Regions from separate parts of the Rhizobium sp. P1_E1 genome, predicted to be linked through region 1. Evidence: riboswitches for the same ligand, from Rfam matches in the RefSeq annotation. Region 1 holds a riboswitch; each other region holds the start of a gene.
What was found. A riboswitch is a leader RNA that binds a small molecule or an ion and turns the genes downstream of it on or off. The one in region 1 is predicted to bind cobalamin.
Positions count from the first base shown of each region.

Region 2: another riboswitch for cobalamin. It lies ahead of nrdH (glutaredoxin-like protein NrdH); the one in region 1 lies ahead of AC1D1Z_RS13980 (ABC transporter substrate-binding protein).
Region 3: another riboswitch for cobalamin. It lies ahead of bluB (5,6-dimethylbenzimidazole synthase); the one in region 1 lies ahead of AC1D1Z_RS13980 (ABC transporter substrate-binding protein).
Region 4: another riboswitch for cobalamin. It lies ahead of cobU (bifunctional adenosylcobinamide kinase/adenosylcobinamide-phosphate guanylyltransferase); the one in region 1 lies ahead of AC1D1Z_RS13980 (ABC transporter substrate-binding protein).

Region 1 is NZ_JBFUAY010000032.1:27,183-33,101, reverse strand. Features, by position in the region: gene AC1D1Z_RS14000 (AraC family transcriptional regulator) at 1-990, opposite strand, end outside; gene AC1D1Z_RS13995 (DsrE family protein) at 1,081-1,449, shown strand; gene blh (bifunctional sulfur transferase/dioxygenase Blh) at 1,631-2,911, shown strand; gene AC1D1Z_RS13985 (tetratricopeptide repeat protein) at 2,976-3,578, opposite strand; cobalamin riboswitch at 3,800-4,054, shown strand; gene AC1D1Z_RS13980 (ABC transporter substrate-binding protein) at 4,233-5,249, shown strand; gene AC1D1Z_RS13975 (FecCD family ABC transporter permease) at 5,255-5,919, shown strand, end outside.
Region 2 is NZ_JBFUAY010000025.1:20,962-29,833, forward strand. Features, by position in the region: gene nrdF (class 1b ribonucleoside-diphosphate reductase subunit beta) at 1-135, opposite strand, end outside; gene nrdE (class 1b ribonucleoside-diphosphate reductase subunit alpha) at 223-2,427, opposite strand; gene nrdI (class Ib ribonucleoside-diphosphate reductase assembly flavoprotein NrdI) at 2,406-2,810, opposite strand; gene nrdH (glutaredoxin-like protein NrdH) at 2,825-3,046, opposite strand; cobalamin riboswitch at 3,312-3,535, opposite strand; gene AC1D1Z_RS12080 (heavy metal translocating P-type ATPase) at 3,700-5,967, opposite strand; gene AC1D1Z_RS12085 (MerR family transcriptional regulator) at 6,039-6,461, shown strand; gene AC1D1Z_RS12090 (TIGR03862 family flavoprotein) at 6,530-7,738, shown strand; gene msrB (peptide-methionine (R)-S-oxide reductase MsrB) at 7,788-8,273, opposite strand; gene AC1D1Z_RS12100 (helix-turn-helix domain-containing protein) at 8,483-8,872, shown strand, end outside.
Region 3 is NZ_JBFUAY010000026.1:6,414-14,187, reverse strand. Features, by position in the region: gene AC1D1Z_RS12345 (phosphatase PAP2 family protein) at 1-533, shown strand, start outside; partial or broken gene AC1D1Z_RS12340 (molybdopterin-dependent oxidoreductase) at 643-1,320, opposite strand; gene bluB (5,6-dimethylbenzimidazole synthase) at 1,317-2,003, opposite strand; cobalamin riboswitch at 2,046-2,233, opposite strand; gene AC1D1Z_RS12330 (MFS transporter) at 2,408-3,811, shown strand; gene AC1D1Z_RS12325 (methyl-accepting chemotaxis protein) at 4,081-5,955, shown strand; gene AC1D1Z_RS12320 (hypothetical protein) at 6,016-6,597, shown strand; gene AC1D1Z_RS12315 (3-deoxy-7-phosphoheptulonate synthase) at 6,997-7,774, shown strand, end outside.
Region 4 is NZ_JBFUAY010000003.1:32,902-41,773, reverse strand. Features, by position in the region: gene AC1D1Z_RS02525 (helix-turn-helix transcriptional regulator) at 1-275, opposite strand, end outside; gene AC1D1Z_RS02520 (hypothetical protein) at 462-947, shown strand; gene AC1D1Z_RS02515 (DUF4242 domain-containing protein) at 990-1,265, shown strand; gene AC1D1Z_RS02510 (adenylate/guanylate cyclase domain-containing protein) at 1,853-3,091, shown strand; gene AC1D1Z_RS02505 (chloride channel protein) at 3,120-4,910, opposite strand; cobalamin riboswitch at 5,169-5,565, shown strand; gene cobU (bifunctional adenosylcobinamide kinase/adenosylcobinamide-phosphate guanylyltransferase) at 5,727-6,251, shown strand; gene cobW (cobalamin biosynthesis protein CobW) at 6,256-7,305, shown strand; gene cobN (cobaltochelatase subunit CobN) at 7,310-8,872, shown strand, end outside.

The DNA of each region.
Region 1 (5,919 bases):
CCGCGACATCGCCCGCCAGGCGGCCGGCGGGGTGGCGAAGGCGCGGGAGAAGGCGCGGTTGAAGGCGGCTTCGGTGGCATAGCCGGCCTCGTAAGCGATCGCCGCGATCGGCTGGCTTGTGGTGGCGAGCGCCACGCTTGCGAGGTAGAGCCGCCAGTCCCTGATATAGCGGATCGGCGAGGTCGAGAGCACCGTCTGGAAGCGATCGGCGAGGGCGCTGCGCGAGAGGCCAGAGGCCGCCGCCAGTTGCTCCAGCGACCAGTCGCGTTTGGGATCGCCATGAATGAGGGAGAGGCAGCGCGAGAGCGCGGGGTCGCCAAGCGCTGCCAGCCAGCCGACGGAACGCGACTCGGCCATCATGATCTGATGGCGCAGGATCTCGATGAAGATGATTTCGGTCAGTCGCGGCAGCATCGAGACGCCACCGGCGCGCCGCCTGTCGACCTCCTCGACCATCTGGCGGATGGTGGCGCGCAGCCAGTCGCCGTCATTGGCTGCCCGTGTCCTGACATGGATCAGCCTGGGCAGCGCCTGGCGCAGCGGCGCAAAGCTCAGCCCGCCCCATTGCAGATAGCCGCAGAGCAGCCGCACGCCTTGCGCGGCCTCGCCGTAGCGCAGCACGGGAATCTCACGCCACGGCTTTTGCGGCAGGTCGCGGGTCGGCAGCACCAGCTTGCCGTCTCTTCCCGCGCCGAGCTGATGTCCGGTGCCGAAGGGAAAGACCAGCACGTCGCCCGCCTCGAGATCGGCCTCTTCACCTTCCGTCTTCAGCCAGCAGCGGCCCTCCACAACGATGTGAAACGGCATCGTGCCCGAAGCCTTCGCCGAAAGGCTCGCCAAGGCCGGCGTGGCATCGGTCTGCCAGTCGCCCGTCGGCATGAAGCAGAACTGCAGTGATCCCGACAGGCGGATCGTCGACAGCAGCGCCGACAGCACGTCGTCACGCGCGACACCCGCAGCGCCTGGATTTTCGGACAAGGCTTCACGCATTCCGGCCAAATACGCGCCCCGCGCACCCTCCTATCATCAGCTCGTTCAAACAGGGTGAACGCTGTTCACCCTGACAAACGGGAGAATACTATGCAAACCCAAAGCGACAAGCTGGTCGTGCTCGTCAACAAAGGCATCGAATCCGAACTTTCCTCCGTCGCCTTCACCATTGCCAATGGCGGCATCACCGCCGGGCTGAAGGTCTCGGTGTTCCTCACCAGCACCGGGATCGACCTGGTGCGCAAGGGCGGCCAGCGCATGACGCATGTGCCGCCGCTCGATCCGCTGTCGAGCCTGATCGAGAATTTCCAGCAGCGCGGCGGCACGATCTGGGCTTGCCCGCCCTGTGTGACCTCGCGCGGTTATACGCAGGAAGACTTGCTCGACGGCGTCGTCATCGTCGGTGCCAGCGCCATGCATGCCGAGATCAAGGAAGGAGCTGCGACGCTATCGTTTTGACGATACTCCGTCGGGATGGGCGGGAGTTTGGGCGGCGTCTCCCACCGGTTTCTTCAGGCTTTGCGGATCGGCGACAGGTGCAGAGAAATACCAAACGCCTATTCTTGCGTTCGGCAATATACTTGTGAGATTGTATCGATATACGTGCGATAATGCCTGGAGCGGCAGCGCGGGGGCTTCGATGACATCCGTGAGGGTCAATGAGCTGATATCGGTGGCGGAGCAGCCCGACGCCGCAGGTTTTGCCGCCTTCGCGGCTGATGGTTTTGCCGCCGTCATCAATGCCCGACCGGATGGCGAGGAGCCGGGGCAGCCGGGCAATACCGCGGAAAAGGCTTCCGCCGCCACCGCCGGGCTCGCCTACAGCTTCGTGCCGGTGAAGGGAACCGAGATCACCGAGGCCGATATCCGTGCCTTCCAGGCAGCGATGGCCGAGGCCAAGGGACCGGTCGTCGCCCATTGCAAGAGCGGCACACGAGCGTTGACGCTCTATGCACTGGGCGAGGTGCTCGACGGGCGGATGAAGCCCGGAGATGTCGAGGCCTTCGGTCAAAACCTCGGCTTCGATCTTGCCGGCGCGCGCCGCTTTCTGGAAAAGCGGGCAGGGCAGGCGGCTCATGTGAAGGCCTTCTTCGAGCCCCGCACCTGCAGTGTACAATATGTCGTTTCCGACCCGGCGACGAAACGCTGCGCCATCATCGACCCGGTCCTCGATTTCGACGAGATGTCGGGGGCGACGGGAACGGCCAACGCCGACGCCATCCTCGCTCATATCAAAAGTGAGGGGCTGACGGTCGAGTGGATCCTCGACACGCATCCGCATGCCGATCATTTCTCCGCCGCGGATTATCTGCATGAGAAGACCGGCGCGCCGACGGCGATCGGCGCCCATGTCACCGACGTGCAGATGCTCTGGAAGGAGATCTACAACTGGCCGGCGCTTAAAGCCGACGGCTCGCAATGGGACCGGCTGTTTGCCGATGGCGACGCCTTCGAGATCGGTGCGCTTAAAGCCCGCGTGATGTTTTCGCCCGGGCACACACTCGCCTCAGTGACCTATGTAGTCGGCGACGCCGCCTTCGTGCACGACACAGTGTTCACGCCGGATTCCGGCACGGCGCGAACCGATTTTCCGGGCGGCAGCGCCAGTGCCCTCTGGCACTCGATCCAGGCCATCCTATTGCTGCCCGAGGAGACCCGGCTCTTTTCCGGCCACGACTACCAGCCCGGCGGCCGCCACCCCCGCTGGGAAAGCACGGTGACCGCCCAGAAAAGCGCCAATCCTCATATCGCAGGCATCGACCAGGCCGGCTTCGTTGCGCTGCGCCAGGCGCGCGACCGCACGCTGCCGAAGCCGAAGCTGATGTTGCATGCGCTGCAGGTCAATATCCGCGGCGGGCGGTTGCCCGAGCCGGAGGAGAACGGCCGGCGGTATTTGAAGATACCGCTGGATGCGTTGTAGGGGCGGAGTGAATAGGACGGCGACGGCGTCTGGACGATTGCGCCGCCGGACAAAGGGCTGAGTATCAGGAACGACCTTTGCCATCGAGCAATTCTGATACTGGAAGCGGCAGGTCTGGATGTGCACGACATAAATCGAGCAGATCTTCTCTTGCATCAGGGTAATCCTGAAGCGCTGCACGACGGTACCATTTGAAAGCCTCTGTCAGATTGATCTCGCAGCCCACGCCGTGCTCTTTCATTTGGGCTAGCCTGTATTGCGCACCGGCATGATCCTGGTTTGCGGCCTGGCCGTACCATCTCACGGCGTCTGTTGGATCGATATCGCAACCGTCGCCGTCCTCTCTCATCAAGCCCAATAAATACTGTGCGTCGGCATGGCCTTGACTGGCGCCTCTATCAAGCCACTCGACGCCTTCCGGCGCGCTCTGTGCAACGCCGTCCCCCATGAGATACAGGCCAGCCAGGAGGAATTGCGCATCGACATGACCTTGTTCGCCCGCTTTCCGAAGCCATCTCGCGCCTTCGGCTTTATCCCCGGTGACACCTTCACCTCGTGCGGTCATATGGCCTAATTCAAATTGTGCTTGTGCATCGCCTTGCTCGGCTGCTTGGCGAATTGCGTCTATCCTGGCTGCGGCGAGATCGGTGCTATCCGGATTGCTCATTGCTACATCAGACCTCGTTGAAATCGGTGGCGCCAAAGCTATGTCGGGGGCCCGCCTTCCGCAATCCGTCGTGACGCACGCCGACTGATGACCCGACGCCAGCGCCGCAGACGATAGCTTTTGCGCGAGGGTGCTCGCGAGTTTTGCTTCGAGGTCTCGCAATTTGCCGCGGTGGGCCGGCACGATCCTCCGCAATAATCATTGACGTTAGGCAGGTCTGCGACGTAACTGGGTTCGACGGTTCCCTGAAGATGACTCCAAGGGGATTAATAGGGAACACGGTGAGGACGACCCAGTAGGGACCGAGACCGTGGCTGCCCCCGCAACTGTAAGCGGATTGTCGATCATCTCAGGAGTGGCCAGCGACTGGCCATCTCTGAAGGGCCTATGGCCCTGCCACTGCGGATATCGCGGGAAGGCGGATGTAACGACGGATATCCGCAAGCCAGGAGACCTGCCGTCAATCACGATCCAATCAACCGGGCGGGGATGCCCGGACAAGGAACAGATATGATTGACCTGCTGAACCTTCGCCGAATTCCGGCATGCATCCGTCTCGATTGGGCCTCCTGCGGCTAGGGCACGCTTAAGCGTGCTTTCGGTCCGCGCACATGCGCGGAACGGCCGTGATTTTTTCCTTCATCGAGGTTTTCCATGCGCCAGATTCTCGCCGCCATGACATTTGCCTTCGGGCTCGCCGGCCTTGCGGCACCAAGCCTTGCCGCGACGCACTACCCCCTGACCGTCAGTAATTGCGGCCAGCAGGTGACTTTTCAGAAGGCGCCCGCCAGGATCGTTTCGATCGGCCAGGGTATGACCGAAATTCTTTTCTCGCTCGGCCTTGCCGACAAGATCGCCGGGACGGCCGTCTGGGTCGGTCCAGTCCTGCCGCAATATGCCGAGGCCAACAGCAAGATAAAGCGGCTTGCCGACAACGATCCGAGCTTCGAATCCGTCGTCGGGCAGGAGCCCGACCTGGTGGCGGCCGAGTTCGAATGGCATGTCGGCGCGCAGGGCTCCGTCGGCAAGCGGGAACAGTTCAAGGATCTCGGGATCAATACCTATCTCGCGCCGGCCGATTGCGTCGCCAAGGTCAACACAGATGGCGGCGACGGCGTGCGTGGGGAATTGTTCACGATGGACCTGATCTACCGGGAAATCGCCGAGCTCTCGGAGATTTTCGACGTGAAGGACCGCGGCGATGCGCTGATTTCGGCGCTGAAGAAGCGCGAGGCGGATGCTGTCGCGTCGATATCGGGCGCATCGGGCAAGAACCTGCCCGTCGTCTTCTGGTTCTCCAGCAAAGAGGTCAGCGGCGACGCCTTCATCGCCGGCAAGAACAGCGCGCCCGCCTATATCCTGAAGACGATCGGTGCGAAGAACGTCGTCACCACGGAAGAGGAATGGCCGCTGGTGGGTTGGGAAACCATCGCCCAGGCGAACCCTGCCGTCATCGTGCTCGCGACCATGGACCGCCGCCGTTATGCGGCTGACGATCCTAAGGTCAAGGTCGATTTTCTTGAGAACGACCCTGTGACCAAGGAGCTCGACGCGGTCAAAAACAAGCACTTCGTGATGATGGACGCGCAGTCGATGAACCCGACGATCCGCACGATCGATGGCATCGAGACATTGGCGAACGGCATCAAGTCCTTCGGCCTGGCGCAGTGAAGGCAATGTCGGTCAGGCAACAGGGATGGTGGGCGCTTGCCGCGCTCACCATTGCCGCACTTCTCCTGCTCGGGCTGATGATCAGCCTTGCCGTTTCCATCGGCGAGATCGCAATTCCCGTTGCGACCACGGCGGAGGCGGTCTCGAACCGGCTGTTCGGAACGAATTTCGAGATCAGCCGCATCCACCAGGGCATCGTCTGGGATTATCGTCTGAGCCGCGCGCTCGTCGCGGCCAGCGCCGGCGCATCGCTCTCGCTTTGCGGTGCGATCCTGCAGGCGCTGCTGCGCAATCCGCTGGCCGAACCCTATGTGCTCGGCATCTCCGCCGGCGCCTCGACGGGCGCCGTCTGCGTGATGATCCTCGGCTTCGGCTACGGTATTCTCGGCCTCTCGAGCGGCGCCTTCATCGGTGCGGTGATCGCCTTTCTGCTGGTCGGCTTCCTGGCAACGGGTGCGGGAGGAAGCGGCGAGCGCATCATCCTTTGCGGCGTCGCCGGTTCGCAGCTCTTCAATGCGCTGACCTCCTACATCGTGACGACATCGGCGAATGCCGAGCAGGCGCGCGGCATCCTGTTCTGGCTTTTGGGTTCGCTCAGTGGCGTGCGCTGGCCCGATGTCTATCTGTCGGTGCCGATCGCGCTTGCCGGCTTCATCATCTGCATGGCCCA
Region 2 (8,872 bases), on a different contig from region 1:
GTTCGAAAGCGGCACCTTCTCCGGCAGCCAGAAATTGCCGGTGAGCCGGTTCCAGACTTCGAGATCCTTATCGTCCTCGATGCGGTTCCAATTGATGGCGCGCACGCGGGACGCAGGTTTGATTTGCATGTTCATCGGGTGGTCCTTTTCGGGCGTCAGCGTCTGCATGGCGAAGGGAACTGCGGAACCCTCCCGCTTCTTGCAGCGTCAGCCGCAATCAAATCATAAGGTGCAGGATACGCAGCCCTGCACCTCGGTGCCGGACAGCGCCATCTGGCGAAGGCGTATGTAGTAGATCGTCTTGATGCCCTTCTTCCAGGCATGGATCTGCGCCTTGTTGATGTCGCGCGTCGTTGCCGTGTCGCGGAAGAACAAGGTCAGCGACAGGCCTTGGTCGACATGCTGGGTCGCCGCCGCATAGGTGTCGATGATCTTCTCCGGCCCGATCTCGTAGGCATCCTGATAATAGTCGAGATTGTCGTTGGTCATGAACGGCGCCGGATAATAGACGCGGCCGATCTTACCTTCCTTGCGGATTTCGATCTTCGAGACGATCGGATGGATCGAGGAGGTCGAGTGGTTGATATAGGAGATCGACCCCGTCGGCGGAACCGCCTGCAGGTTCTGGTTATAGAGGCCGGAGGCCATCACCGCCTTCTTCAACGTGGCCCAATCTTCCTGCGTCGGAATGTGAATGCCTGACGTCTCGAACAGCGCCCTGACCGTCTCCGTCGCCGGCTCCCAGAGCTGCTCTGTATATTTGTCGAAATAGTCGCCGGAGGCATATTTCGAATTCTCGAAGCCCTTGAAGCTCGTACCGCGTTCGACCGCCAAAAGGTTCGAGGCGCGGATTGCGTGATAGGTCACCGTATAGAAATAGATATTGGTGAAATCGACGCCTTCCTCGGAGCCGTAGAAGATACGCTCGCGGGCGAGATAACCGTGCATGTTCATCTGGCCGAGGCCGATCGCATGGCTCTCGTCATTGCCCTTCTCGATCGAGGGAACCGAGGAAATGTGACTCATGTCGGAAACGGCTGTCAGCGCCCGGATCGAGGTCTCGATCGTCTTGCCGAAATCTGCCGAATCCATTGCCGCCGCGATATTCAGCGAGCCGAGATTGCAGGAAATATCCTTGCCGAGATGTTTGTAGGAAAGGTCGTCATGATATTCGCTCGCCTCGCTGACCTGCAGGATTTCCGAGCATAGATTGCTCATCGAAATACGTCCGGCGATCGGGTTCGCCCGGTTCACCGTGTCCTCGAACATGATGTAGGGGTAGCCGCTCTCGAACTGGATTTCGGCAAGCACCTGGAAGAATTCGCGCGCCTTGATCTTCTTCTTCGAAATGCGGGCATCCGCCACCATCTCGCGATATTTTTCCGTCACCGAAATCTCGGTGAAAGGCACGCCATAGACGCGTTCCACGTCATAGGGCGAGAACAGATACATATCCTCATTGTTCTTGGCGAGTTCGAAGGTGATATCGGGCACGACGACGCCGAGTGACAGCGTCTTGATGCGGATTTTTTCGTCGGCATTTTCGCGCTTGGTGTCGAGGAAGCGCATGATATCGGGATGATGGGCATTGAGATAGACCGCACCCGCGCCCTGCCGCGCCCCGAGCTGGTTGGCATAGGAGAAACTGTCTTCGAGCAGCTTCATCACCGGGATGATACCCGAGGACTGGTTCTCGATATGCTTGATCGGCGCGCCTGCCTCGCGGATATTCGTCAGCGACAGCGCCACGCCGCCGCCGCGCTTCGACAATTGCAGCGCCGAATTGATCGACCGGCCGATCGATTCCATATTGTCCTCGACGCGCAGCAGGAAGCAGGAAACCAGTTCGCCGCGCTGCTTCTTGCCGGCATTGAGGAAGGTCGGCGTCGCCGGCTGGAAACGGCCGGAAATGATCTCGTCGACCATGTCGCGGGCAAGGGCCTCGTCGCCACGCGCCAAGGCCAGAGCCACCATGCAGATGCGGTCCTCATAGCGCTCGAGATAGCGCTTGCCGTCGAAGGTCTTCAGCGTATAGCTGGTGTAATATTTGAAGGCGCCGAGGAAGGTCGGGAAACGGAATTTCTTGGCATAGGCCTGGTCGAACAGATCCCGCACGAAATTGAAGGAATACTGGTCGAGAACCTCCTGCTCGTAATATCCCTCGGTCACGAGGTAATCGAGCTTTTCCCTCAGATTGTGGAAGAACACCGTGTTCTGGTTCACATGCTGGAGGAAATATTGCTTGGCCGCCAAACGATCCTTGTCGAGCTGAATCCGCCCCTCATCGTCATAGAGGTTCAGCATCGCGTTCAGCGCGTGATAGTCGAGGGTTTCGGCTGCTTTCGGCGGCCTCTCCCCGGCGGGCTGAGCAAAAATTTGATGCGGTTTTGCGCCCGCATCCCGCGTCAGGGTTGTTCCCGTGTCCAAAATCGTTCCATTCCGTGTTTGACCTTGGCGACGTCGTCGTCGGTGCCCATGAGCTCGAACCGGTAAAGGTACGGCACCTGGCATTTCTGCGAGACCACGTCGCCGGCGAGCCCGTATGTCTCGCCGAAATTGCTGTTGCCCGCGGCGATCACGCCGCGGATGTGTCCTCGGTTTTCCGCATCGTTGAGGAAACGGATCACCTGCTTGGGAACGGCACCCTTGCCGCCGTCGCCGCTATAGGTCGGCACGATCAGCACGAAGGGTTCGCGGATATGGAACGCGTCTGCGCCACCTGGCGGAATGCGCGCCGCGCGCAGACCGAGCTTGGCGACGAACCGATGGGTGTTCTCGGATCGGCTGGAATAATAGACGATCAGGCCCATCGCTTGTCCTCAGGTCAGGAGAGCGCGCTGATCATGTCGGGACGGAAGCCCGCCCAATGCTGCTCGCCGGCGATGACGACAGGCGCCTGCATGTAGCCGAGGCTGCGGACGCGATCGAGCGCTTCGGCATCCTGCGAGATATCGACGATGTCATAATCGACGCCCAGACGGTCGAGGGCGCGGTAGGTGGCAGTGCACTGGACGCAGGCAGGCTTGCTGTAGACGGTAATGGTCATGATATTCCTCGTGACGATGCGATTGGGCGCAGGACATCGATCGGAAATCTGTCGATATCCGTCGAAAAATTCTCTGATGATTTTGAGCTGTGCGGCTGTTTAGCCGCTGGGCGTACTCCGCCCTCTACCTCTAGCGGGTGGCGGCCTGAACTGAAATTCTGACATGACTTCACCCCGAAGTGGCTCATGAGGAGGTTCGGGCCTGCGAAACGCGATGCGGAGATTCCCCGCAGCCATGCAACGCGACCTTCCGGACACCCCGCCCGTGGACGTTTCGTTCGAGGCAGGTCTCCTGGCTCACGGGTCAAAGCGCCTGCCCAGCCTTCCCGGAGCATCATGCTCCAGTGACCTGAAATCGGACAGTTGCTCGCCGCTTACAGTTGCGGGGGCAGCCCCGGCATTGCCGCGCCATGATGGCGAAGCGCACCGAATTCCCGTCTTAGTCACCGATCCTCACGAATCGACGGAACCTCGAACACTAGATATGGTACGCGAATCGATCATGACGTCAACAAGTTGTTGTGGCGGCGCAACAATGGCGGCAACGAATCGCCGCGCCTGTGTATGATGTGGATAACGAAGCGTTAACGGAAAAGCGCTGTGGAGAACGCATCATAAAGAGAGCCGGCAGAAGCCGGCTCCTCAAACGACATTCATATTTTTATCCGAAGCAACCGCAGTGCATTGATCGTCACCAGCACGGTGGCGCCGGTATCGGCAAGAATCGCTGGCCAGAGCCCGGTGATCCCTATGATCGTCGTCACCAGAAACAGCGCCTTCAGCCCGAGTGCGATGGTGATATTCTGCAGGATGTTGCGCATCGTGCGTTTGGAAAGTTCGATCATCCGCGCCACGTCGCCAACGCGTCCGTGCAGCACGGCAGCATCCGCCGTCTCCAGCGCCACATCGGTGCCGCCGCCCATGGCGATGCCGATGTCGGCAGCGGCCAGCGCCGGAGCATCGTTGATGCCGTCGCCGACCTTGGCCACGATGAAGCCCTGGCGCTTCAATTCGCCAACGACCCGCTGCTTATCCTCTGGCATCATCTCGCCGCGCCAGTCGATGCCGAGCATGCCGGCAACGGCTGCTGCCGTCCGCTTGTTGTCGCCCGTCAACATCATCGCCTTGACGCCTGCTGATTTGAGGGCAGCGAGCCCGGCCTCGGCATCCTCACGCGGCTCGTCACGCATGGCGATCAGGCCGGCCGCAACACCGTTGACGAGCAGCACCGACACGCTCTTGCCCTCGTCGTTCAGCGCCGTGATGCGTGCATCCTGTTCCGCGCTGAGCGTCCCGCGCTCGCGGGCGGCAGGTGGCGACAGCAGATCCAGCGCCTCACCGCCGACTTTGCCGCTGACACCCTTGCCCGGCAYCGCTTCAAGCTCGAAGGCCGGCGGCACGGGAACGCCGTCCGTCTTGGCGCGGTTGAGGATCGCCAGCGCCAGCGGATGGCTGGAACCCTGCTCCAGCACCGCCGCGCGCGACAGCACCTGCGCCTCGCTCAGGCCAAAGGAAATGATGTCGGTCACCTGAGGCTTGCCTTCTGTCAGCGTGCCTGTCTTGTCGAAGGCGACCATCGTCACCTTGCCGAGCGTTTCCAACACCGCGCCGCCCTTCATCAGCAGCCCGCGCCGCGCACCGGATGAAAGCGAGGCGGCGATCGCCGCCGGCGTCGAGATGACGAGCGCGCAGGGGCAGCCGATCAAAAGGATCGCAAGGCCCTTATAGACCCATTCGCCCCACGGCCCAGCGAACAGCAACGGTGGAACGACCGCGACAAGCGCTGCGACCACGACGACGCCGGGCGTGTAATAGCGCGAGAACCGATCGATGAAGCGTTCGGTCGGCGCCTTCGATTCCTGAGCTTCCTCCACCAGCTTGACGACGCGGGCGATGGTATTGTCGGCGGCAGCCGCCGTGACGCGAACCCTGAGCACCGCATCGCCATTCACCGTGCCGGCAAAAACGACGGCATCGACGCCCTTGCGAACCGGCGTACTCTCGCCCGTCACCGGCGCCTCGTCGATCGCGCTCTCGCCTGAGATGATGATGCCGTCCGCCGAGATCCGGTCGCCAGGACGAACCATGATGATGGCGCCGACCGAAAGGCTTTCCGCCGGCACCTCCCGTGTCTGCCCATTGTCTTCGAGTAGCGCACTCTTCGGCACCAGGGCCGTCAGCGACTGGATGCTTTCGCGCGCCTTGCCCGCTGCCACCCCTTCCAGCAGCTCGCCAACGAGGAACAGGAACACGACAGTTGCCGCCTCTTCGCCGGCATTGATGATGACGGCGCCGACAGCGGCGATCGTCATCAGCATCTCGATCGAAAACGGTGTTCCTGAGAGGGCAGCCATGACAGCGCGCCGAGCGATCGGCACCAGCCCGATCAGCATGGCGACGATGAAGACATAGGACGCAATCGCCGGCACGAGATGGCCGACGGCATAGGCGGCAACGAGTGCCGCACCCGAAAGGATGGTCAGCCGGCCTTTCCTGCTCTGCCACCAGGGACCGGCCATCGGCGCATGGTCGTGCCCGTGCAGCCCCTCGATTTCCTTCTCGCCATGTTCGTGAGAATGGTCGTGGTCATGACTTGCATGATCGTGCCCTTCATGGTCGTGGTCATGGCCCGCGTGATCACCGTGATCATGTCCATGGTCATGACGGTGCTGCGAGCCGTGTTCATGCGCAAGCGCAGCGTTTCCGGCAAGCGGCGCGACGGAATAGCCGAGCCCGGTCACCTTCTTCTCAATCGTCTTGAGATCGCTGCTGCCATCATGCCGGACGGTCATCGTGCCCGCCATCACCGAGACGGAAACATCGGCGACACCCGCCACGCGCCTGACCGCCGTATCGATCTTGGTTGCGCAGGCGGCGCAATCCATGCCGCCAACCCGGTATCGTGTTTCGCTCTCAGCCATGAACCGCTTCCTTGTCAAGTAGAAGCATCCCTCCTACATCCTCTAGCGACTAGAGGTGCAAGAGGAAAATTATGAAAAGGATCACGATCGGTGAAGCCGCCCGCCAGAGTGGCGTCAAGGTACCGACAGTGCGTTATTACGAGAGCATCGGGCTGCTCGCGGCGCCGAGCCGCAGCGAGGGCAACCAGCGCTCCTTCGAACCCACCGATATCAGCCGCCTCGCCTTCATCCGCCACGCCCGCGAACTCGGATTCGAGATCGAGGCGATCCGCACGCTGCTCACCCTGCAGGATGATCCGCACCAATCCTGTGCCTCGGCCGACGCCATCGCCAAGGCCCGCCTCATCGAGGTCGAGCAGCGCATCCGCAGCCTGATGGCGCTGAAAGCCGAGCTGGAAACCATGGTGGAAGGCTGCGGCCACGGCCGCGTCGATCAATGCCGCGTCATCGAGGTTCTCGCCGACCACGGCCAGTGCACGCATCCCCACCACTGATCTCCGCCCTTGCAGGCGATCCGCGACCGCGCCAAAACTGAACGAGACAGAATCGGGCGAAGACATCAATGAACCAGAAGCGGATTGCAATCATCGGCGGCGGCCCGGCGGGTCTAGCGGCTGCCGAACTGCTTTCCCGTTCCGGTCATGCGGTGACCGTCTATGACGCCATGCCGACCTTTGCCCGCAAGTTTCTGCTGGCCGGCAAGTCCGGTCTCAACATCACCCATTCCGAGGATTATGCCCGTTTCACCACGCGCTTCGGAGCGGCCTCCGCCCGTCTGCGCCCCGCTCTTGATGCCTTTACCCCTGATGATATCAGGAATTGGGCAAGCGAGCTCGGGACGGAAACCTTCATCGGCTCGTCCGGCCGGGTTTTTCCGAAGGTGATGAAGGCCTCGCCTTTGCTGCGCGCCTGGCTCAGGCGGCTGGAGGCACAGGGCGCCACGCTGCGCACCCGCCACCGCTGGACCGGTTTTGCCGAAGACGGCTATGTTTTCGAAACGCCCGAAGGGCGCGGCATCGTCCATTGCGACGCAGCCCTGCTGGCGCTCGGCGGCGCAAGCTGGCCGCGCCTCGGCTCGGATGCTACCTGGGTACCTTGGCTGGCCGGCAGGGGTGTGGAAATTGACACTTTTCAACCCGCCAATTGCGGCTTCGTCGTCGGATGGAGCGGGAACTTCAGCGAGCGTTTCGCCGGCGAGCCGGTAAAATCAGTCACCGCCACGTCCGAGGCCGGCACTTTTCCCGGCGAATTCGTCATCACCGGCAGCGGCATCGAAGGCAGCCTCGTCTATACCCATACGGCCGCGTTGCGCGACCGGCTGCTGAACCATGGCAGCGCTTCCCTGACCCTCGACCTTGCACCCGGCCGCACCATCGACAGGTTGAGCCGCGACCTTGCGCGGCAGGACGCTAAATCGAGCTTTTCAAACCGCCTGCGCAAGGGCGCCGGCCTCAACGGCGTCAAGGCGGCGCTGCTGCGCGAACTCGCTGCCGAGCGCGACCGAGCCGATCCGGAGCGTCTCGCCCGCATGATCAAGGCTCTGCCGGTGCCGGTGATCGAAACCCGCCCGATCGCCGAAGCGATCTCCTCAGCCGGCGGCATCCGCTGGACCGGCGTCGACGAAAGCTACATGTTGAAGGCACTGCCGGGCACCTTCGTCGCCGGCGAAATGCTCGACTGGGAGGCGCCGACTGGTGGCTATCTCCTCACCGCCTGCCTAGCGACCGGCCGGGCGGCAGCCCGTGGCATCGAGGCCTGGCTGCAGCGCTAGAGCGCTGGAAGCTGTCAGCCTTGAGGCAAAACAACAAGATCATCCTCAATCAGACCGAGGCCGGATGGAAGGTCATAGCGAGACCATTCATGCAGTAGCGAAGCCCGGTTGGCTTCGGGCCGTCATCGAAGACATGGCCGAGGTGACCGCCGCAACGGCTGCAGTGCACGGCGGTACGTGCCATGCTGAAGGTCGTGTCGCCGGTCGTGCCGACGGCATTTTCAAGCGGCGCCCAGAAGCTCGGCCAGCCAGTGCCGCTGTCGAATTTGGTGGTCGAGGAAAAGAGGTCCTGGTCGCAGCCGGCGCAGGCGAAATTGCCCTTTCGCTCCTCATGCAGCAAGGCACTGGTGAAGGGATGTTCCGTCCCCGCCTGGCGCAGGATGACATATTGATCCGGCGTCAGCAGCTTGCGCCATTCCTCCTCGGTGTGGGTCACCGCAAACCTCTCGCCGGCGATTGCCTTGCCGGCCGGGCCTGAGCGAACCGCAAGCGCCCCAAAAGCAGCGCCCATCAGCAACAATCGTCTGTTCAGCATGGTCGGATCTCCTCATCTGGCAAACCTTGCTTCTGTACAGAACTACGAGGGAGAGGGGTCATTTGTTACGCCATGGCTGCCCAAACACCGAAACGTGATTTCAGCCACTTTCGTCAGGAGGCGCCGCACGCTGACGAGCGCCAGCGCCGGCCGATTGCAAACCAGCCGCTTTTCCATCAGAGTGTGCTGAAATTCGGTGGGAGGAGCCGATGCACGAACACTCAGCGCACGCCGAGTACGTCTACACGTCTGCCCAGCGCGACTCTGCGGCAGCCAGTTCTCCTGTTGTCGCCTCATGGCGGCGGTGCATGACCATGCACCAGCTCGCCCCCGAGGACCAGCGGGCTCCACTGCGCCTCACCGACCTGGAATTCCGCCGTGCGCGCGAGCAGTCCGATCAGCTGATCGCCAGCGCGACGGAAGAGCTCGATCGCCTCTTTACCACCGTTGGCAGGGCCGGCTGTTGCCTGCTTCTGACCGACAAGAACGGCATCGCGCTGGAGCGCCGGGGCGCTGCCGGCGACGACAAGGAATTCCGCGAACTCGGCCTCTGGACCGGCTCGGTCTGGACAGAGGCCAGCATCGGCACCAACGGTATC
Region 3 (7,774 bases), on a different contig from region 1:
CGGCCGTGAAGGCCGAGACGGATGCAGTCCGCCAGTTTGAGCGAAAATTCCCCAACAGCTACAAGGCGTTCTATTGGCAAAGTCCATCCGGCCTGTTCACCGACTGGTATGACTATGCCAGCAAGTGGATGTTCGAGGACAAGACGGATTCGAACCCGCCGCGCGCCGCACGGGCTTACGCGATGCTCGCAACGGTCTACTATGACGCCTACATCGCAAGCAACGACGGGAAATACGCTTATTGGTACCTGCGGCCCAACATGCTTGACCCGAGCATCACTCCCCTGTTCGCAGTGCCGGCCCATCCCAGTTATCCGTCGAATCACTCCACGTTGTCGACTGCCCGATGCGAGGTGCTTGCCTATCTGTTCCCCGACCAGGCGGAGTTCATCCGAACGGTCGGCAAGGAAGCGGGCGATTCCCGCATCTGGGCCGGCATCCACTATGAAATGGACAACCGGGCCGGTGCCGCACTTGGCAAAGCAGTCGCCGGGAAATTCATCGAGCGGGCAAAAAAAGACGGGGCAGACTAGCGGAAGGGCCGCTAGCGCCTTTCTCCTGAAATGTCGCAATCCTAAGCGAAGGGTTCTCGGTGGAACGTTCCGTTCACTCAGCAGCCGACGTGCGAGGCAGCAACGTTTCTCAAACGATGCGGATGCGGCGCGTCACCTGGCCATTGCTTTCCCAGTATGTGTGCTTTTTGGCGATCAAGGGATCGTCCATCGCCGGTTGAATTTGCCCTGCGGTACTGATCGCGCGCGAGGTCACCGTGTGTTCTCCAGGCGAGGGATTTGGCCAATCCAGTGACCAAATCTTCCAGGCGTATTCGGCCTCCTCGCTATGATCGATGACTGCCGGCATCCAGGGCCCTTGATCAATTTTCAGTTCGACCCGGTCGATCGGTGCACCCCAGGCTGCGCCGACGACCCGGTGACCCGAGTCGTTGCGCGTGACCTTGGCGGGCGCGGATTTCAGCAAGGCCCGGCCGACCGAGGTCTCGGCCCGCACGGTCTCGCCTTTGTGCTCTTCCTCCCGGATGGTGACATAGTCGCGGCCCATCAGCAGGCTCATGAAGCGGGTGTCGCGAACCTCGATGCCCTTCAGCCACTTGACGTTGGCGATCCCGTACCAGCCCAGAGTTATCAGCCGCAGCGGGAAACCGTTGGGGGCAGGCAGGGTCGCTCCGTTCATTTCGTAGCAGAGCAGATTGTCGGGGTTCATCGCGTCTGCGAGCGACATGCTGCGAGCGAAGTTCTGTTGCATCTTGATGTCGCGAATCGTGACCTCGCCTTTGTCGGTGCCGAAGAAGACGACCTCTAGGTGTTCAGTCCCCATCCATCATGGAAGACGAGTTCCTCGAGCGGCAGCCGCTGCCGCCAGCCTTTGACGGACAGTTCCGGCTCGTCATAGAGCCGGTCGACGAAACCGGCACAGAGCCAGGCGACCACCTCGATATGCTGGGGTATGCCGAGAATGCTCTTCAGCTCGCCTTCATGAAAGATGCTGACCCAGCCGATCCCGACCCCTTCCGCCCGCGCCGCAAGCCAGAGATTCTGGATGGCGCAGACTGTGGAATAGCTATCCATCCTGGGATTGTGCGTGCGCCCCAGCACGACGCTGCCGCTGCGGGTAGGATCGCAGGTCACGCATATGCCGAGCGGCGCCTCGACAATGCCTTCGAGCTTGAGCGAGCGGTAGGCCTGCCGTCGTTCACCTTCGAACATCAGCGCCGCCTCCTCGTTGGCCCTCGCAAAAGCATCCCGGACGCGCGCCCGCACGGTTGCGCTTTTCACCAGAATGAAATTCCACGGCTGCATAAAGCCGACGGAGGGTGCATGATGGGCAGCCGTCAGCAGCCGCTGCACAAGATCATCCGGCAAGGGGTCGGGCAGGAACTGGCTGCGAACGTCGCGCCGCGTCATGATCGCATGATAGACGGCCTCGCGTTCGGCCAAGGAAAAACCGGACGCCGCTGAAAGGGCATCCTCATCAAAGGGTCGCATCGTCAAATCCCCAACAACGCAACCGCCCCGCCGTCCGCGCGGATCGGTCTATCTAGCCAGGCCGGTCTTCTGACTCGGCTTCATCCGTCTGCCGCAGCCTTCCCGGCGAGAAGCCAGTGGCGTGATGAAGCGGCAAGCGTCGGCCTTACAGCGTTGGGCACGTTCCGGCTTTGCACCGGATTCCCGATTCTCCCGCCTGGACGGCGGGCACCTGACGGCGCATCTATTTCAGGAAAGCGCGGCGGCGGCAAGCCGGCCCTCATGCCGCCGACACGCTGCATGCGACATTGACTTCATGGACAGAGGCGCATCGCTGCCTTAGAAACAAACCGATCCTGACCGACGCCCATGGCGCCGCACTTTTTCTCTTTGCACTTTGGTTGCCCGTGCCCCGCCTCACGCCCATGATCCTTGCGGTCGCCCTGTTCATGGAACAGATGGATTCGACCGTGATCGCCACCAGCCTACCGGCGATCGCAGCCGATATCGGCACCTCGCCGATCGCGCTGAAGCTCGCTGTTACGAGCTATCTCGTGGCGCTGGCGATCTTCATCCCGATCAGCGGCTGGATGTCCGATCGTTTCGGCGCGCGCAACATCTTCCGCATGGCGATCTTCGTTTTCATGATCGGCTCGATCGCCTGCGCCTTTTCCAATTCGATCACGGCCTTCGTGATCTCACGCCTGATCCAGGGCGCCGGCGGCTCGATGATGACGCCGGTCAGCCGCTTGCTGCTGGTCCGGGGAACGCCGCGTCACGAACTCGTCGATGCCATGGCCTGGCTCACCATTCCAGCGTTGATCGGTCCCATCATGGGTCCGCCGATCGGCGGCTTCCTCACAACCTACCTCACGTGGCACTGGATCTTCTGGATCAACGTCCCGATCGGCGTGCTCGGCATCATCCTCGTCACCCGTTTCCTGCCGGCGGTTGAGCCACGCAGTCCCCGGCCGATGGATTTCCCCGGCTTCTTTCTTTGCGGCCTCGGCTTCTCCGGCTTCGTCTTCGGCCTGTCGGTGATCAGCCTGCCGGCCGTGCCCGTTATCTACGGTTATGTCACGGTTGCGATCGGCATCCTTGCCGGCCTCCTCTACCTCCTGCATGCCCGCCGCGTGCCCTATCCGCTTCTCGATCCGAAGATGTTCCGCTACCCGATGTTTCGGGCGGCGATCCTCGGCGCCTCGAATTTCCGCATGGGACTTGGCGCCCTGCCTTTCCTGATGCCGCTGATGCTCCAGCTCGGCTTCGGCTTGACGCCGCTGCAATCGGGCTCGGTCACCTGCGTCAGCGCGCTCGGCTCCATGGGCTCGAAATTCGCCGCCTCGCGCACCTTCAATGCCTTCGGCTTCCGCACGGTGATCTCCCTCACCACCTTGCTGGCGGCGATCTTCCTCGGCATCAACGGCCTGTTCACCGCCGAAACGCCACTGTTCCTGATCATGGCCTGCCTGCTGATCGGCGGCCTGTTCCGCTCCATGGCTTTCTCGGGCGTCAACGCCATGGCCTTCGGCGATGTCGATGATGCCGACAGCAGCCAGGCAACCGCAATCAATGCCGTTGCCCAGCGTATCTCCATGGCGATGGGTGTGGCGATCGCCGGCGGCATACTCGAAATTTCCAGCAGCTTTCACGACGGCAGGCTGCTGGTCTCGGATTTCCACATCGCCTTCTTCAGCGTCTCGGCGATTTCGTCGCTGGCCTGCATCACCTTCCTGCGCCTGCCCCACGATGCCGGCGCTGAACTGACGGCGCGCGGCCGCAAGCGCCGGCACGTCGAGCCGAAAGAGGCCGTGGCGGAAAATAGCTGATCTCCCCGGCGCAATGGAAGCATTCCTACACCCACCGGTTCGCAAGGCTCGGCGCAGGGGGAGGCAAGGCGAATGGCGCGCGTGTGCCCCGCATTCCTTTCTACTTTATGATTTATTCACACATCAAATACACACTGCGTTTGCGCGTTTTGGGTTGCTATCTGGACATGGGCATGAGCGCTCGTGATGCGACCGTCAGCGTCGATGCCCGTATTGATACGCCAGTCGGGAACATGTCCGACTGAGCCGCAATTCTAGGCCGCCGCGGAATGTTCCAATTTTTGAAAACGATGCCTCTGACAGCCAAGCTGGCGGCGATTATCGTTGCCGTAAACCTCTGCGGCATTTCCGCTTTCGCCACCTATACCTGGATGTACGAAACCCGGGCGTTGATAGATGGCGCCAAGGCGAACTGGTCCAAGGATGCGGAGCAGTTTGCATCTCTGGCCGCCGGCGGCGTGAAATGGGGGAAGGCGAACGCCGTTCGCGAGGCTTATTCGCTCTACCGCGACGACCCCTCGCTCGATCTTGTACAGTTTGCCGCATTCAACGCGGAACCGGCCTCCGTCGATACGTGGACACGCGACGGCATCAACGGTTTGCCTGCACCCGCCGATCTGGCGAAGCGTCTCAGCGCGAAACCGGAAAAGACGACTGTCGATGATAGCGGAACCTCCGCCGGCGTGGTCACGATCATCGCGCCGCTTCCGCTGGATAAGGCAGGCAAGGCCACCGGCTACATCGTCACGAACTGGTCTGTCGAAAAAATTGCTTCCGAAGTCAGGCAGAAAGTTCTCATTTCGCTGCTCACGCAGTCCGCGATCACCGCCATGGCCGTCGTTGCCTTCCTTCTCGCCATGCGCAGCCTGGTCGGCCGGCCCATCAGGGTGATCAGCGAACGAATTAGTGCGTTGCAGAAAGGCGATCTGGTCTCTCCCGTCACCTACAGGGAAAATGGCGACGAGATCGGATTTCTGGCGCGTGCACTGGAAGTTTTCCGTCACGAGGCGATTGCGAAAGTCGAGAGAGAGCAGGCCGCTGCCGAGCAGAGTGCTTCGCTCGACGCCGAACGGGCGCGCAACGCATTGTTGACCGAAGAGGCCAGCAACACGCAACGGCTGGTCATGAACGCTCTCGCGAATGCATTGGAAGGGCTCGCCGCCGGCGACTTCTCGATACACCTGGCCGATGTCGGTCCCGAATTCGATAAATTGCGGCAGGATTTCAACAACATGGTCGATGCGGTCGCGGCCGCTCTGACAGAGATCAAGACCGCTTCCGTGGCGGTTGAAACCGGCTCGAGCGAGCTGGCGACCTCCGCAGATCAACTCGCCAGGCGGACCGAGCAACAGGCAGCAGCATTGGAACAGACCGCCGCCGCACTGGATGAGGTGACCACGACGGTCAGAACATCGTCGCAACGGGCTGAAAATGCCGGGCAGTTGGTCGAGGAGACAAAGCGGAGCGCCCATGTCTCGGCGACGGTGGTGCGTGATGCGATCGGGGCGATGGACCGGATTCAAACCTCGTCGAGCCAGATCGGCCGCATTATCGGCGTCATCGACGAAATCGCCTTCCAGACGAACCTGCTGGCGCTGAACGCCGGCGTCGAGGCGGCGCGTGCAGGCGAAGCCGGCAAGGGTTTTGCGGTTGTTGCGCAGGAAGTGCGTGAGCTCGCCCAGCGGTCTGCAAATGCAGCCAAGGAAATCAAGAACCTGATCAATGTGTCCGGCGACGAAGTTGCTGCGGGCGTCGGGCTGGTGAACCAGACCGGCGATGCCCTCCTGAAGATCGAGGAGCAGATCAACCGCATCAGCGACAGCATCGCTTCCATCGTCCAATCCTATCGCGAACAGGCGACGGGCCTGCAGGAAATCAACAGCGCGATCAACCAGATGGATCAGACGACACAGCAGAACGCGGCAATGGTCGAGGAAACCAACGCGGCCTGCCACGAACTACTGTCGCAAGGACGCCTGCTGCAGGACTCGGCCGGCAGGTTCATCGTCGGCGCGTCTGCGGCAAGCCAGCCTAAAGCCGTTCAACCCACCCGCCAATCTCGTCCCGAGCCGAGAGCCTCCGTGCAGCGGCATGCAGGAAATGCCGCCGTTGCCGCTGCTCCCGGGGCCTGGGAGGAGTTCTGACGTCGTCTTCGCCCGATAAGCCTTAGTTCTCAACAACCTATAATCAGGAAGGAAACAGTTATGACGAAACTCGTGCCCGCATTTCTTTTGGCCTGCACCGCATTTGCCATGCCGATGGGCGTATCCCTGGCACAGGATGCCAAGCTTGCCCCGATCTCCGACTACGTGACGAGCGACGTAAAGCCCTGGCTGAACGACCCTGCCATCATCGAGGCCGTCAAGGCGCAGAATGCTGCCAACGCCAATCTCAGCGCTGCCGATATCGACGCCCTCGACAAGAAGTGGCGTGCCGAAGTCGATGGCTCCGACCACGCCATGATCGACGGCGTGCTCAACAATGCGCTGTCGAAATTCCTTCAGGGCAAGAAGGAAGCTTCTGGCGGCAAGATCACCGAGATCTTCGTCATGGACGCAAAGGGGCTGAATGTCGGTCAAAGCGACACCACATCCGATTACTGGCAGGGCGATGAGGGCAAGTTCCAGAAGTCCTTCGGAGCCGGCAAGGACGCCGTCTTCGTCGATGAGATCGAAAAGGATGAATCGACCCAGACGCTCCAGTCGCAGGCAAGCGTCACGATATCAGACGACGCGGGAACGCCGATCGGCGCCATCACCGTCGGCGTGAACGTCGACGCCCTGTGATCTCAGGAACTGCGTTTTCTAGAACAGTGCGAATGACCGTCGCCCGAGAGCATCTTTAGAGCGACAGGTTTAAACAAAGCTTAGAGCGCGTCGCATGCACGAGATCGAGTGCGACGCGCTTCTTGCCTCGCCGGGGTGTCCCTCCGCAGAAGCCGTCGCCGTCCCCCGGAGCGCTGGATTTTCAGACAGAAAATTCTACGTGACATCACGCAGGCGTGGCGCTACATACGCCCCATGTCGATCACATCAATCAACGCCTTGGGATTTTATTGGTACCGCTGCTCTCAGCGGATGCGGGTCCATGCGTAACTGAATTCGACGCGACGACAACCCGAACAGCCGCTAGTCTACCTGGCGGCTTTTTTGTTCCGCACGGTATGACCAAACAGGAGCCATACCGTGTCTGATACCATTGATGATCTGCGTATCGTCGAGATCACCCCACTCACCAAACCTGCCGATATCATCGCGGAAATTCACCGCAATGCTACTGTCACGGACACCGTGACCAGCAACCGTGATGCGATCCATAAGATCCTCCAGGGCGAAGACGATCGCCTGATCGTCGTCATCGGCCCCTGCTCCATCCATGACCCCGTTGCGGCTCGGGAATATGCCGCACGGCTGGAGGAACAGCGACGCCGCTTCGCCGACGATCTCGAGATTGTCATGCGCGTCTATTTCGAAAAGCCTCGCACGACCGTCGGCTGGAAGGGCCTGATGAACGACCCGCATCTCGACGGCAGCTACCGGATCGAGGAAGGGTTGAGGATTGCGAGACGCCTGCTGCTCGATATCAATGCGATGGGTCTTCCCGCCGGCGTCGAATTCCTCGACACGATCACGCCGCAATATATTGCCGATCTCGTCAGTTGGGGTGCGATCGGCGCCCGCACGACCGAAAGCCAGGTCCATCGTCAGCTTGCCTCCGGCCTTTCCTGCCCGATCGGCTTCAAGAACGGCACCGATGGCGGCGTTCGCGTCGCGCTGGATGCCATCCTCGCAGCCTCGCAGCCGCATCACTTCCCGGCGGTGACCAAGGACGGCCAGGCAGCAATTGCCTCGACGACTGGCAATGACGACTGCCACATGATCTTACGCGGCGGCAAGCGGCCGAACTATGAAGCGGCCGATGTCGAAGCGGTCACCGGCGAAGCCGTCAGGCTCAGCGTCGCCC
Region 4 (8,872 bases), on a different contig from region 1:
CGCTCCAGCGTATCCGGCTGATCGATCTCCATTCGGTGAAGAAGGTGGAAGAACGGGACGTCCTTCGCATGCGCGACGAGGGTGCGGATGGCCTCTCCGTCGTCGCAGGCGATCTGGGCCAGACGTGCGGAACGCGTGGTCGTGTCGAAGACGGCAAGCGTGGTTAGAAAACCATTGACCTGGCCATTGATCAGACGAAGAGCGTTTGGCCAGGTATCCTCCCGGGCCACGCAATCATAAATAGCGCCAATAATTTCCGACAGCTGCTGTTCCATGATCACAATCCTGCATCAGCCCGGCCAGCACGGTCAATTGTCGCCGGCCATGGCGCCTTCATTTCCGGGATTTGCGGAAGATTTCATCCCCCATGCGGGAGATGTTTCATCGCGCGGATTTTTTACAACGCAATGCCGGCCGGAATCCAATCGGCTTGGACAACCAGAAATTGGAGTGCAATCTTCATGAAAGCGACAAAAGCGCCAATCGCGGCGCTTCTCATTATGGCAGTTCTTCCGGCTGCAGCGCTCGGCGGCGGCGGCCTGCCGGAACTGGTTCGGGAGGCCAATGCGCGCCTCCGGGACGTCAACCAGGCCATCAAGGAAGGCTATTCGCCGATCCCATGCACCAGCGGCATAGATGGAGGTGCGATGGGTATCCACTATGTCAGTGCCGACCTCATCAAAGATGAGGCCATTGATCTCTCCAAGCCGGAGGCTGTGATGTACGAGCCTGACGAACACGGCAAGATGAAACTCGTCGCTGTCGAATACATCACGACGAAAGGCCCCGCCAATCTCGGCGGCCAGCTGTTCAGTTTTACGAACGCACCGAACCGCTACGGCCTTCCGGCTTTCTACGAGCTGCACGTCTGGGCTTGGAAGAACAATCCGAAGGGACCGTTCGCCGACATGAACCCCGACGTCAGCTGCCGGCATGCGCACGGTTGATGAAGCGCTGCGTCACTCAAAACATCATGGAAGGATAAAACAATGCCGCAATTCGTTGTCGAACGAAACATTCCAGGTCTCGGGGACATGGACAAGGAAAGACTGCGAGAGATCTCGGCGAAATCCAACGCCGTCGTGGCCTCTCTCGGCGAACCGTATACCTGGATCACCAGCTATGTGACGGGGGACAAGATGTACTGCGTTCATGAGGCCGAGAGCGCCGATGCGGTCTATCGGCACGCAGAAAAGGGTGGCTTTCCAGCGGACCGCGTGACGGAGATCACCACGCTCATCGGCCCTCATTCGGCCGCGCGTTAAGACCGCGTTCGATAGGGCGCGCCAACCACGCTCTGTCGCTTTTCAATCCGCGCATAACCCTTTCACCAAACCGATCTCGATTCCGAGGTCTGCGCTGGGGCGCGGGAGCCGGCCGGCGGACGAGGCGCCGACCGGCTCGCAGGGCGCACCGATCTTTATGATCGGCGCACGACTCGATGGGGAGGATCATGAACGAGAAGCTCTTGTCAGGCGGGTTCGAACTGCGACTGCGCAAAGCGGTGCTGCTGCTGTTGTCTCCGGCTCGTAGCCTCATGCTGTGGCGACGACGGCGATCGGTGGAAAATCGGCTTGGGGCGTTTCGGACCACATGCTGAAGGACATTGCGGTGTCGAGAGGCGAGATCCCGTTCGTCGCCTCGCGGGACGGAGACTGGAACAGATTCCGCTAACCGAGCAGCCCTTTACATATCGAAGTGAAGCCGAACGGTTGAGGAAAAGCGCCGGCGCTCCTTGTTGTCATCATTGGATTCCGTATCACTTCCATTCGCCCAGGAGTGGTATAGCGACGCGAAGCAGGCTAATGAACGGGATGCGTGATATCGCTCTTTCAGCGCGTATCTGCGGTTCGTGTTGCCGGGCTTTGGTGGCGAAAACGGTCATTCCCGGGTCCCGATCCCATGCGGAGGTTCGAAAATTAACGATCATATTCAGTGGCTTATAGAGCAGGGACTCACCAGCGAGCATATTGGCGATCTCGTCGCCGGCCTGTGCGAGCGGCTGATCGCCGATGGCATTCCGATCTGGCGGGCCAGCATTACCATGCCATCCCTTCATCCCATGTATCGCGGCGTCTCGGCCAATTTCGTGCGGGGCGGTGCAACCGTTCTCGAAAATGCAGCGCATGGCAGCGTAGAAGAGCGCAACTTCGAGAAAACACCGATATTTTACCTGCTGAACCGCGGCGAGAGAACAGGGCGCTGGATATTGGCCAGGGGCGAGGGGCTCGACTATCCGCAGCTCGCGGAATTTGCGCTTGCCGGCGGCACGGACCATCTGGTCAGCCTTTGCGAATTTCCGAAGGAGGTCGCGTTGCGCGGGCTCGGTTTCTCCCTGACCAGCGATGCGCCGGGCGGATTTTCCGGTGATCAGCTGGCGATCGTCAAAGCGCTTGTCCCGGCGCTGGGTCTGGCGGCTTACCGTGTGGCGGCATCGAAAACCGCCACCGATATCCTCGCGGTCTATACCGGCGCTAGGACGAGCGCGCGCATTCTGGCCGGGGAGACCCAGAGGGGAACCGGCGGCTCCATCAATGCGGCGATCCTGATTGCGGACCTCAGAAATTTTACGGCCTTGACCGAGGTCTATCAACCCAGCGAGATCGTCGGGTTTCTGAACGAACATTTCGAGCTGATCGACCGGCATGTCGAGGAAAATTCCGGCGAGATCCTCAAGTTCATGGGCGACAGCGTGCTTGCGATCTTTCCGACCGACGCCGAGGGTCCGCAGAAGGCCTGCATGGCCGCGCTGGCTTCTACGAAGAATCTGCTGAAAGCAAACGAGGCGCTGAACCGTGAGCGGACGCAAAACGGCGGCCCCGATATCGGCGTCGATGTCGTCCTGCATCTCGGCGAGGTTTTCTACGGGAACGTCGGCGCCCGTGGCAGGCTCGATTTCACGGTGATCGGCAGGGCCGTCAACGAGGCCTCGCGGCTAGAAAAGCTCTGCGGCACGCTTGAACAACACCTGCTGATGTCGGAGAGCTTCGCGGCCACCTGCGCCGTGGCCTGCGAGTATCTGGGATCGTTCGAGCTGCGCGGCGTTTCGAAGCGGGCCGACGTGTTCAAGCTCGCCGACGCCGTATCCTGAAGCGTCGATCCGATCGGCGCGACGACGCTCAGATCTCGCCTGAGACCTCGCGGCGGCGGCGGTCGAGTTCTTCGCTGTAGCGGCGCAGCGTATAGCTTTCGCTGAGCTGGCCGATCACCTTGCGTTCGATCAGGTTGTTGACGACGGCGAGTGCTTCGCTTTCGCTCTTGTCGAAGATCGCCGCCGCTTGCCTGGCATTCATCTGCGGCTGCAGGAAATCGTTGCGGTAGTGGATGAAATCGGCAAGCGTCTTGCCCTCGTCCTGGGCGTCGGTCGGGTTGGCGTAGATCTCCGGCACCAGCACGAGGCCAACATATTTGTCGCTCTCCTCGACGAGGATGACGCGCTGGGTCGAGCCGATCGGGAAGGCCTGCTTGAATTCCTCCAGAGAGATGCCTGCCCTTGCCGTCTTGACATCGGCGCGCATCAGCTTGTCGACCGTCAGATTGCGGATCCAGCCGACATCATGGGCGCTGCGAATGCTTTCGCCGCGAAGATGAAAGCGCCATGTGGCGAAGGAGTAACCGAAGGTCGAGCGGACGACGAGCGAGGAGGTGATGACGGCGGCGAGCACCAGTGCCGTGATCAGGAAATCGCCGGTGATTTCGAGCGCCAGGAACGTCATGGTCAGCGGCCCGCCGATGACGGCGACGGCGAGCGAACTCATGCCGACCACGGCATAGATGACGGGCGTCAGCGTCGCATCGGCAAAATAGGGGCCGCAATAGGCGAAGAGCTTGCCGAGCAGGGCGCCCATGAACAGCGAGGCGAAGAACAGCCCACCCCTGAAGCCGGAGCCGATCGAGATCGCCGAGGCGAAGGATTTCAAGAGGAAGAGGCCGATCAGCGTCGGGATCGCCACCTCACGGGAAAGGTTCAGATGCAACGCGCCGTGGCCGGCCGAGAGCACCTGCGGTGAGATCATCGCCAACAGCCCGACGATGATGCCGCCGAGTGCCGGGCGGAAGGGTGGGGCGATCGAGCTCTTGCGCGCCAGCTCTTCGACAAAGGCGACGCCCTGCATGATCAGGATGCCGACACCGGCGCAGAAAGCACCGAGCAGCAGTGCCGGGATATAATCGGCTGGCACGACCGAGCCGAAGCTGCCGATATCGATGGTGAAATCGCTGCCGGCAAGCAGCCTTGCGATCAGGGTGGAGACAAGGGCGGAGACGACGACAGGCGTCAGCGACACGATCGTATAGGTGCCGATGATCAGCTCGAAGGCATAGAAAGCGCCGGTCAGCGGCGCGTTGAAGGCGGCGGCGATGGCGCCCGCCGCGCCGCAGCCAACGAGGGTGCGCAGGTCCGAGCGGCGAAGCTGCAGCTTCAGGCCGAATTTGGAGGCGAGGCCGGCGGCAAGCTGGGTATAGCCGGCCTCCAGGCCGACGGAGGCGCCGAAACCGTTGGAGATCAGGTTCTGCACGGCAACGATGATGCTGTCGGTCAAGGACAGGCGGCCGCCATGCAGCGCATTGGCCTCGATCGGGTCGACCATCGGCTTCTTGCGTCGTTTCGCCAGCACTAGGAGCAACAGGCCGAGCAGGGCGCCGCCAATGACGGGGGCAGTGAGCAGCAGCATCTTGTTCTCGATCTCGGACGAGCTCAGCCGCTCGCTGTCGGCGATGCCGAAGACCAGCTGATGCAGCTCGTTGGAGACGTAACTCATGCCGGTGACGGCGAGACCCGAGATGATGCCGACGACGGCGCCCGCCAGCGACAGACCGACCTCGCTACGGCGGGTCAGCGCCCGCAGGCGTCCCGGATCGAAGAAAACACGCAGCGCACGAAAACGGCGCCGATCCAATTTCATAAGCATGGCTAGACAACTAGGCGGGGAGAGGCCCGGTCAAGGGCGGAGATGGTCGCGCAGTCCGCTTGCGACGCAATTGCGGCGAAAAGCCGGCGGCTGGGACAAATTTTTATGACGTAAGTCTCTGATAAATGACGATATTTTAGGTAGAGTAAGTCGTGTTGGCGGAGTTGCTTCCTCTGGCCGGCCATTGCCCGGTCGCCAAGGCCGGTTGACTTCACCTCTGAGCTTGCCTAACCATCCCTCAACGGATGGTCGCCCGACCATCCCGACATAACGGATGGTTCCGGATCGGTGTTACGCCCTTCCGGATGAAAAGGGAATGTGACGCGGCGGACCCAAGCCGGGCGCCTTCATCACAGCCGACCCCGCGACTGTAGAGCGGTCAGGGTCTTCCATCCGGCGTTAAGCCCTTTCTGCCGGCAGCCTGCAATCGTGCAGGCGGGCGGGACGGGCGGCATGCCGGAAAAGCCACTGGATATGCATGGTGATCAACCGGGGTCGGACGCCTCTCAAGTCTACGAATCGTCCACCTTTTCACTGATGCAGCCGGGAAGGCGAGGATGATCCGCTGGCACGATCAGGGCGACCGGTTTCCGGTCTGCCCCGATCGCGGCCGATAACCGCGAGCCAGGAGACCTGCCATGCGTGCCGGGCGCGAAGCCCACACCTGGGCACTATGCCCGTTGCCAGCACGGAGGTTGTCTTGGCTGAACGATTGAATTCAGCGCAGCCTGGTGCGGCGCGATTTGGCGGGGCCTTACAGCCGCCGGCGTCTTCCGTAGCGGCTTGCGCGGCATCTATTCAGAAGGCAACGCCGGCATGACGGCTGCCCCCTCCAACACTGTCTTCATCCTCGGCGGCGCGCGCTCCGGCAAGTCCAGGTTCGCCGAATCCCTCGTCACCGCGACCGATCTGGATCGCCACTACCTTGCCACCGGGCGGGCCTGGGACGAGGAGATGCAGGCGCGCATAACGCAACACAAGGCCGATCGCGGTCCGTCCTGGACGACGCATGAGGAGCCGCTCGATCTTGTCGGCAAGCTTACCGACATCGATGGCGAAGGGCGCATCGTGCTGATCGATTGCCTGACGCTCTGGGTCACCAATCTGATGATCGAGGAGCGTGAGATGGCGGTGGAATTTGCCGCACTTGCCGATTTCCTGCCCGCCGCGAAGGCGCGGCTCGTTTTCGTTTCCAACGAGGTCGGTCTCGGCATCGTGCCGGATAATCGCATGGCGCGGGATTTTCGCGATCATGCCGGCCGGCTGCACCAATCGATCGCGGCGAAGGCCGCCGAAGTCTATTTCATCGCGGCAGGCCTGCCGCTGAAAATGAAGGGTTAAGTCCATGAACCAGCAGAAGATTCCCGCAACCGTCATCACCGRCTTCCTCGGTGCCGGCAAAACGACGATGATCCGCAACCTGCTGACCAATGCCGGCGGCAAGAAGATTGCGCTGATTATCAACGAATTCGGCGATCTCGGCGTCGACGGCGACGTGCTGAAGGGCTGCGGTGCGGAGAATTGCACTGAGGACGACATTATCGAGCTCACCAATGGCTGCATCTGCTGCACGGTCGCGGACGACTTCATCCCGACGATGACGAAGCTGCTCGAACGCGAACAGCGGCCCGACCATATCGTCATCGAAACCTCGGGCCTTGCTTTGCCGCAGCCGCTGGTCGCCGCCWTCAACTGGCCCGACATTCGCACCCAGGTGACCGTCGACGGTGTCATCACGGTGGTCGATAGTGCTGCCGTTGCCGCCGGCCGTTTCGCCGACGACCATGATGCCGTCGATGCGCGCCGTGCCGAGGATGAATCGCTCGATCACGAAAGCCCGATCGAGGAGCTGTTCGAGGACCAGCTCACCTGCGCCGACCTCATCGTGCTCAACAAGACCGACTTGATCGACGCCGCGGGCCTTATCAGGGTGCGCGACGAGGTCGCCTCCCGCACGGTGCGCAAGCCCGTGATGATCGAGGCGAGAAATGGCGAGGTGTCAGCCGGCATCTTGCTCGGCCTTGGCATCGGCACGGAGGACGATGTCGCCAATCGCAAGTCGCATCACGAGCTGGAGCATGAGGATGGCGCGCCGCACGATCACGACGAATTCGACAGCTTTGTCGTCGATCTCGGAGCCATTGCCGATCCCGCCGGTTTCGTCGAAGCGCTGAAGGACATCATATCAGCCCATGACGTGCTGCGTCTCAAGGGTTTCGTCGACGTTTCAGGCAAGCCGATGCGTTTGCAGCTCCAGGCCGTCGGCAGCCGCATCGACCATTATTTCGACCGCGCCTGGGCAGCCGGAGAAAAGCGCGGCACACGCCTCGTTGTCATTGGCCTGCACGAAATGGACCAGGACGCGGTGAGGGCGGCGATCGAAGCGCTGGCATAGACCGATGCATCTGCTTCTGGCCCAGCAGGGAACGATCAGCGACGGCGAGGAGGCAATCGACCTTGGGCAGACGCCGGGCGATATCCTGTTCCTGTCGGCGGCCGACAGCGAGCTTGCCGCGATCGCAGCCGCCCATCGCGATCGCCGGACAGCACCTTCGCTGAGGCTCGCCAGTCTGATGAGCCTCAAGCATCCGATGTCGGTCGATACCTATGTCGAGCGCACCGCGCGGCATGCGAAGCTGATCATCGTGCGTGCGCTCGGCGGCGCCAGCTATTTCCACTATGCGCTGGAAGCGCTGCATGCGGCTGCGGCTCGCGCCGGTGCACTGATTGCGGTCTTGCCGGGTGATGCCAGGCCAGATGCGGGGCTGGTTCCTTTCTCCAATGTTGATCTCGACGATCTCAACGCGCTCTGGGCCTATCTGATCGAGGGCGGCGATGCTAATGCGCGGGCGTTTCTCGATTATGCCGGGGCGATGCTGTCGGGCACAGATAAGCCGGCACCGGCTGTGCCTTTGATGAAGGCAGGTATTTGGTGGCCGGGGCGGGGGTTGATCGGGGTCGAGGAGTGGCGGCGGGTCGTTTTAGATATGTCTTCGGGTGCGGGGATGGTAGCGGAGGAGGGATTTGAATCCCCTACAGTCGCCATCAGCTTCTACCGCGCCCTGGTGCAGAGCGGCGAGACCGGGCCGATCGAAGCGCTTGTCGAGGCGCTGGCCGCACTCGGCCTCCGGCCGCTGCCGGTCTTTGCCTATAGCCTCAAGGATCCCATCTCCACCGGCATTCTCGAAAGCGTGTTTTCGGCGCTGAAACCCGACGTTGTCATCAACACGACGGGCTTTGCGGTCTCGGCACCGGGTGCGGACCGGCAGCCGACGGTGCTGGAAGCGAATGAGGCGATCGTGCTGCAGGCGATCCTGTCGGCCTCGTCGAAGGAGGCATGGGCGGCTTCTCCGCAGGGCTTGTCGGCGCGCGATCTCGGCATGAACGTGGCACTGCCTGAAGTCGATGGCCGGGTGCTGGCGCGGGCGGTCTCCTTCAAGACGGCGGCGCGCTACGATGCGCTGGTCGAGACGAACATCGTCGCCAGCCAGGCCGATGCCGGCCGGGTGCGCTATACGGCTGAGCTTGCCGCCAATTGGGCGCGGCTGCGGAAGACTTTCGCCGGCGACCGGCGCATCGCGCTCGTCATGGCGAACTATCCGAACCGCGACGGCCGGCTCGGAAACGGCGTCGGCTTGGATACGCCGGCCGGCACCGTCGAGGTGCTTCGCGCCATGCGATCGGCGGGTTATCCGGTCGCCGAGATTCCCGCCGACGGCGATGCGCTGATCCGCCACCTGATGGAAGGACCGACCAATTCCGGTTCCGACGGAAAGATCATCCGCGAGACGCTTTCCCTGAGTCTGTACAACAGCTTCCTGGAATCGCTTCCCAGTAAGATTCAGGATGAGGTGAGAGCCCGCTGGGGCGATCCCGAAGATGATCCGTATTTTCGCGAAAGCGTCTTCGCCCTGCCTTTTGCGCGCTTCGGCGAGGTGCTCGTCGGCATCCAGCCAGCACGC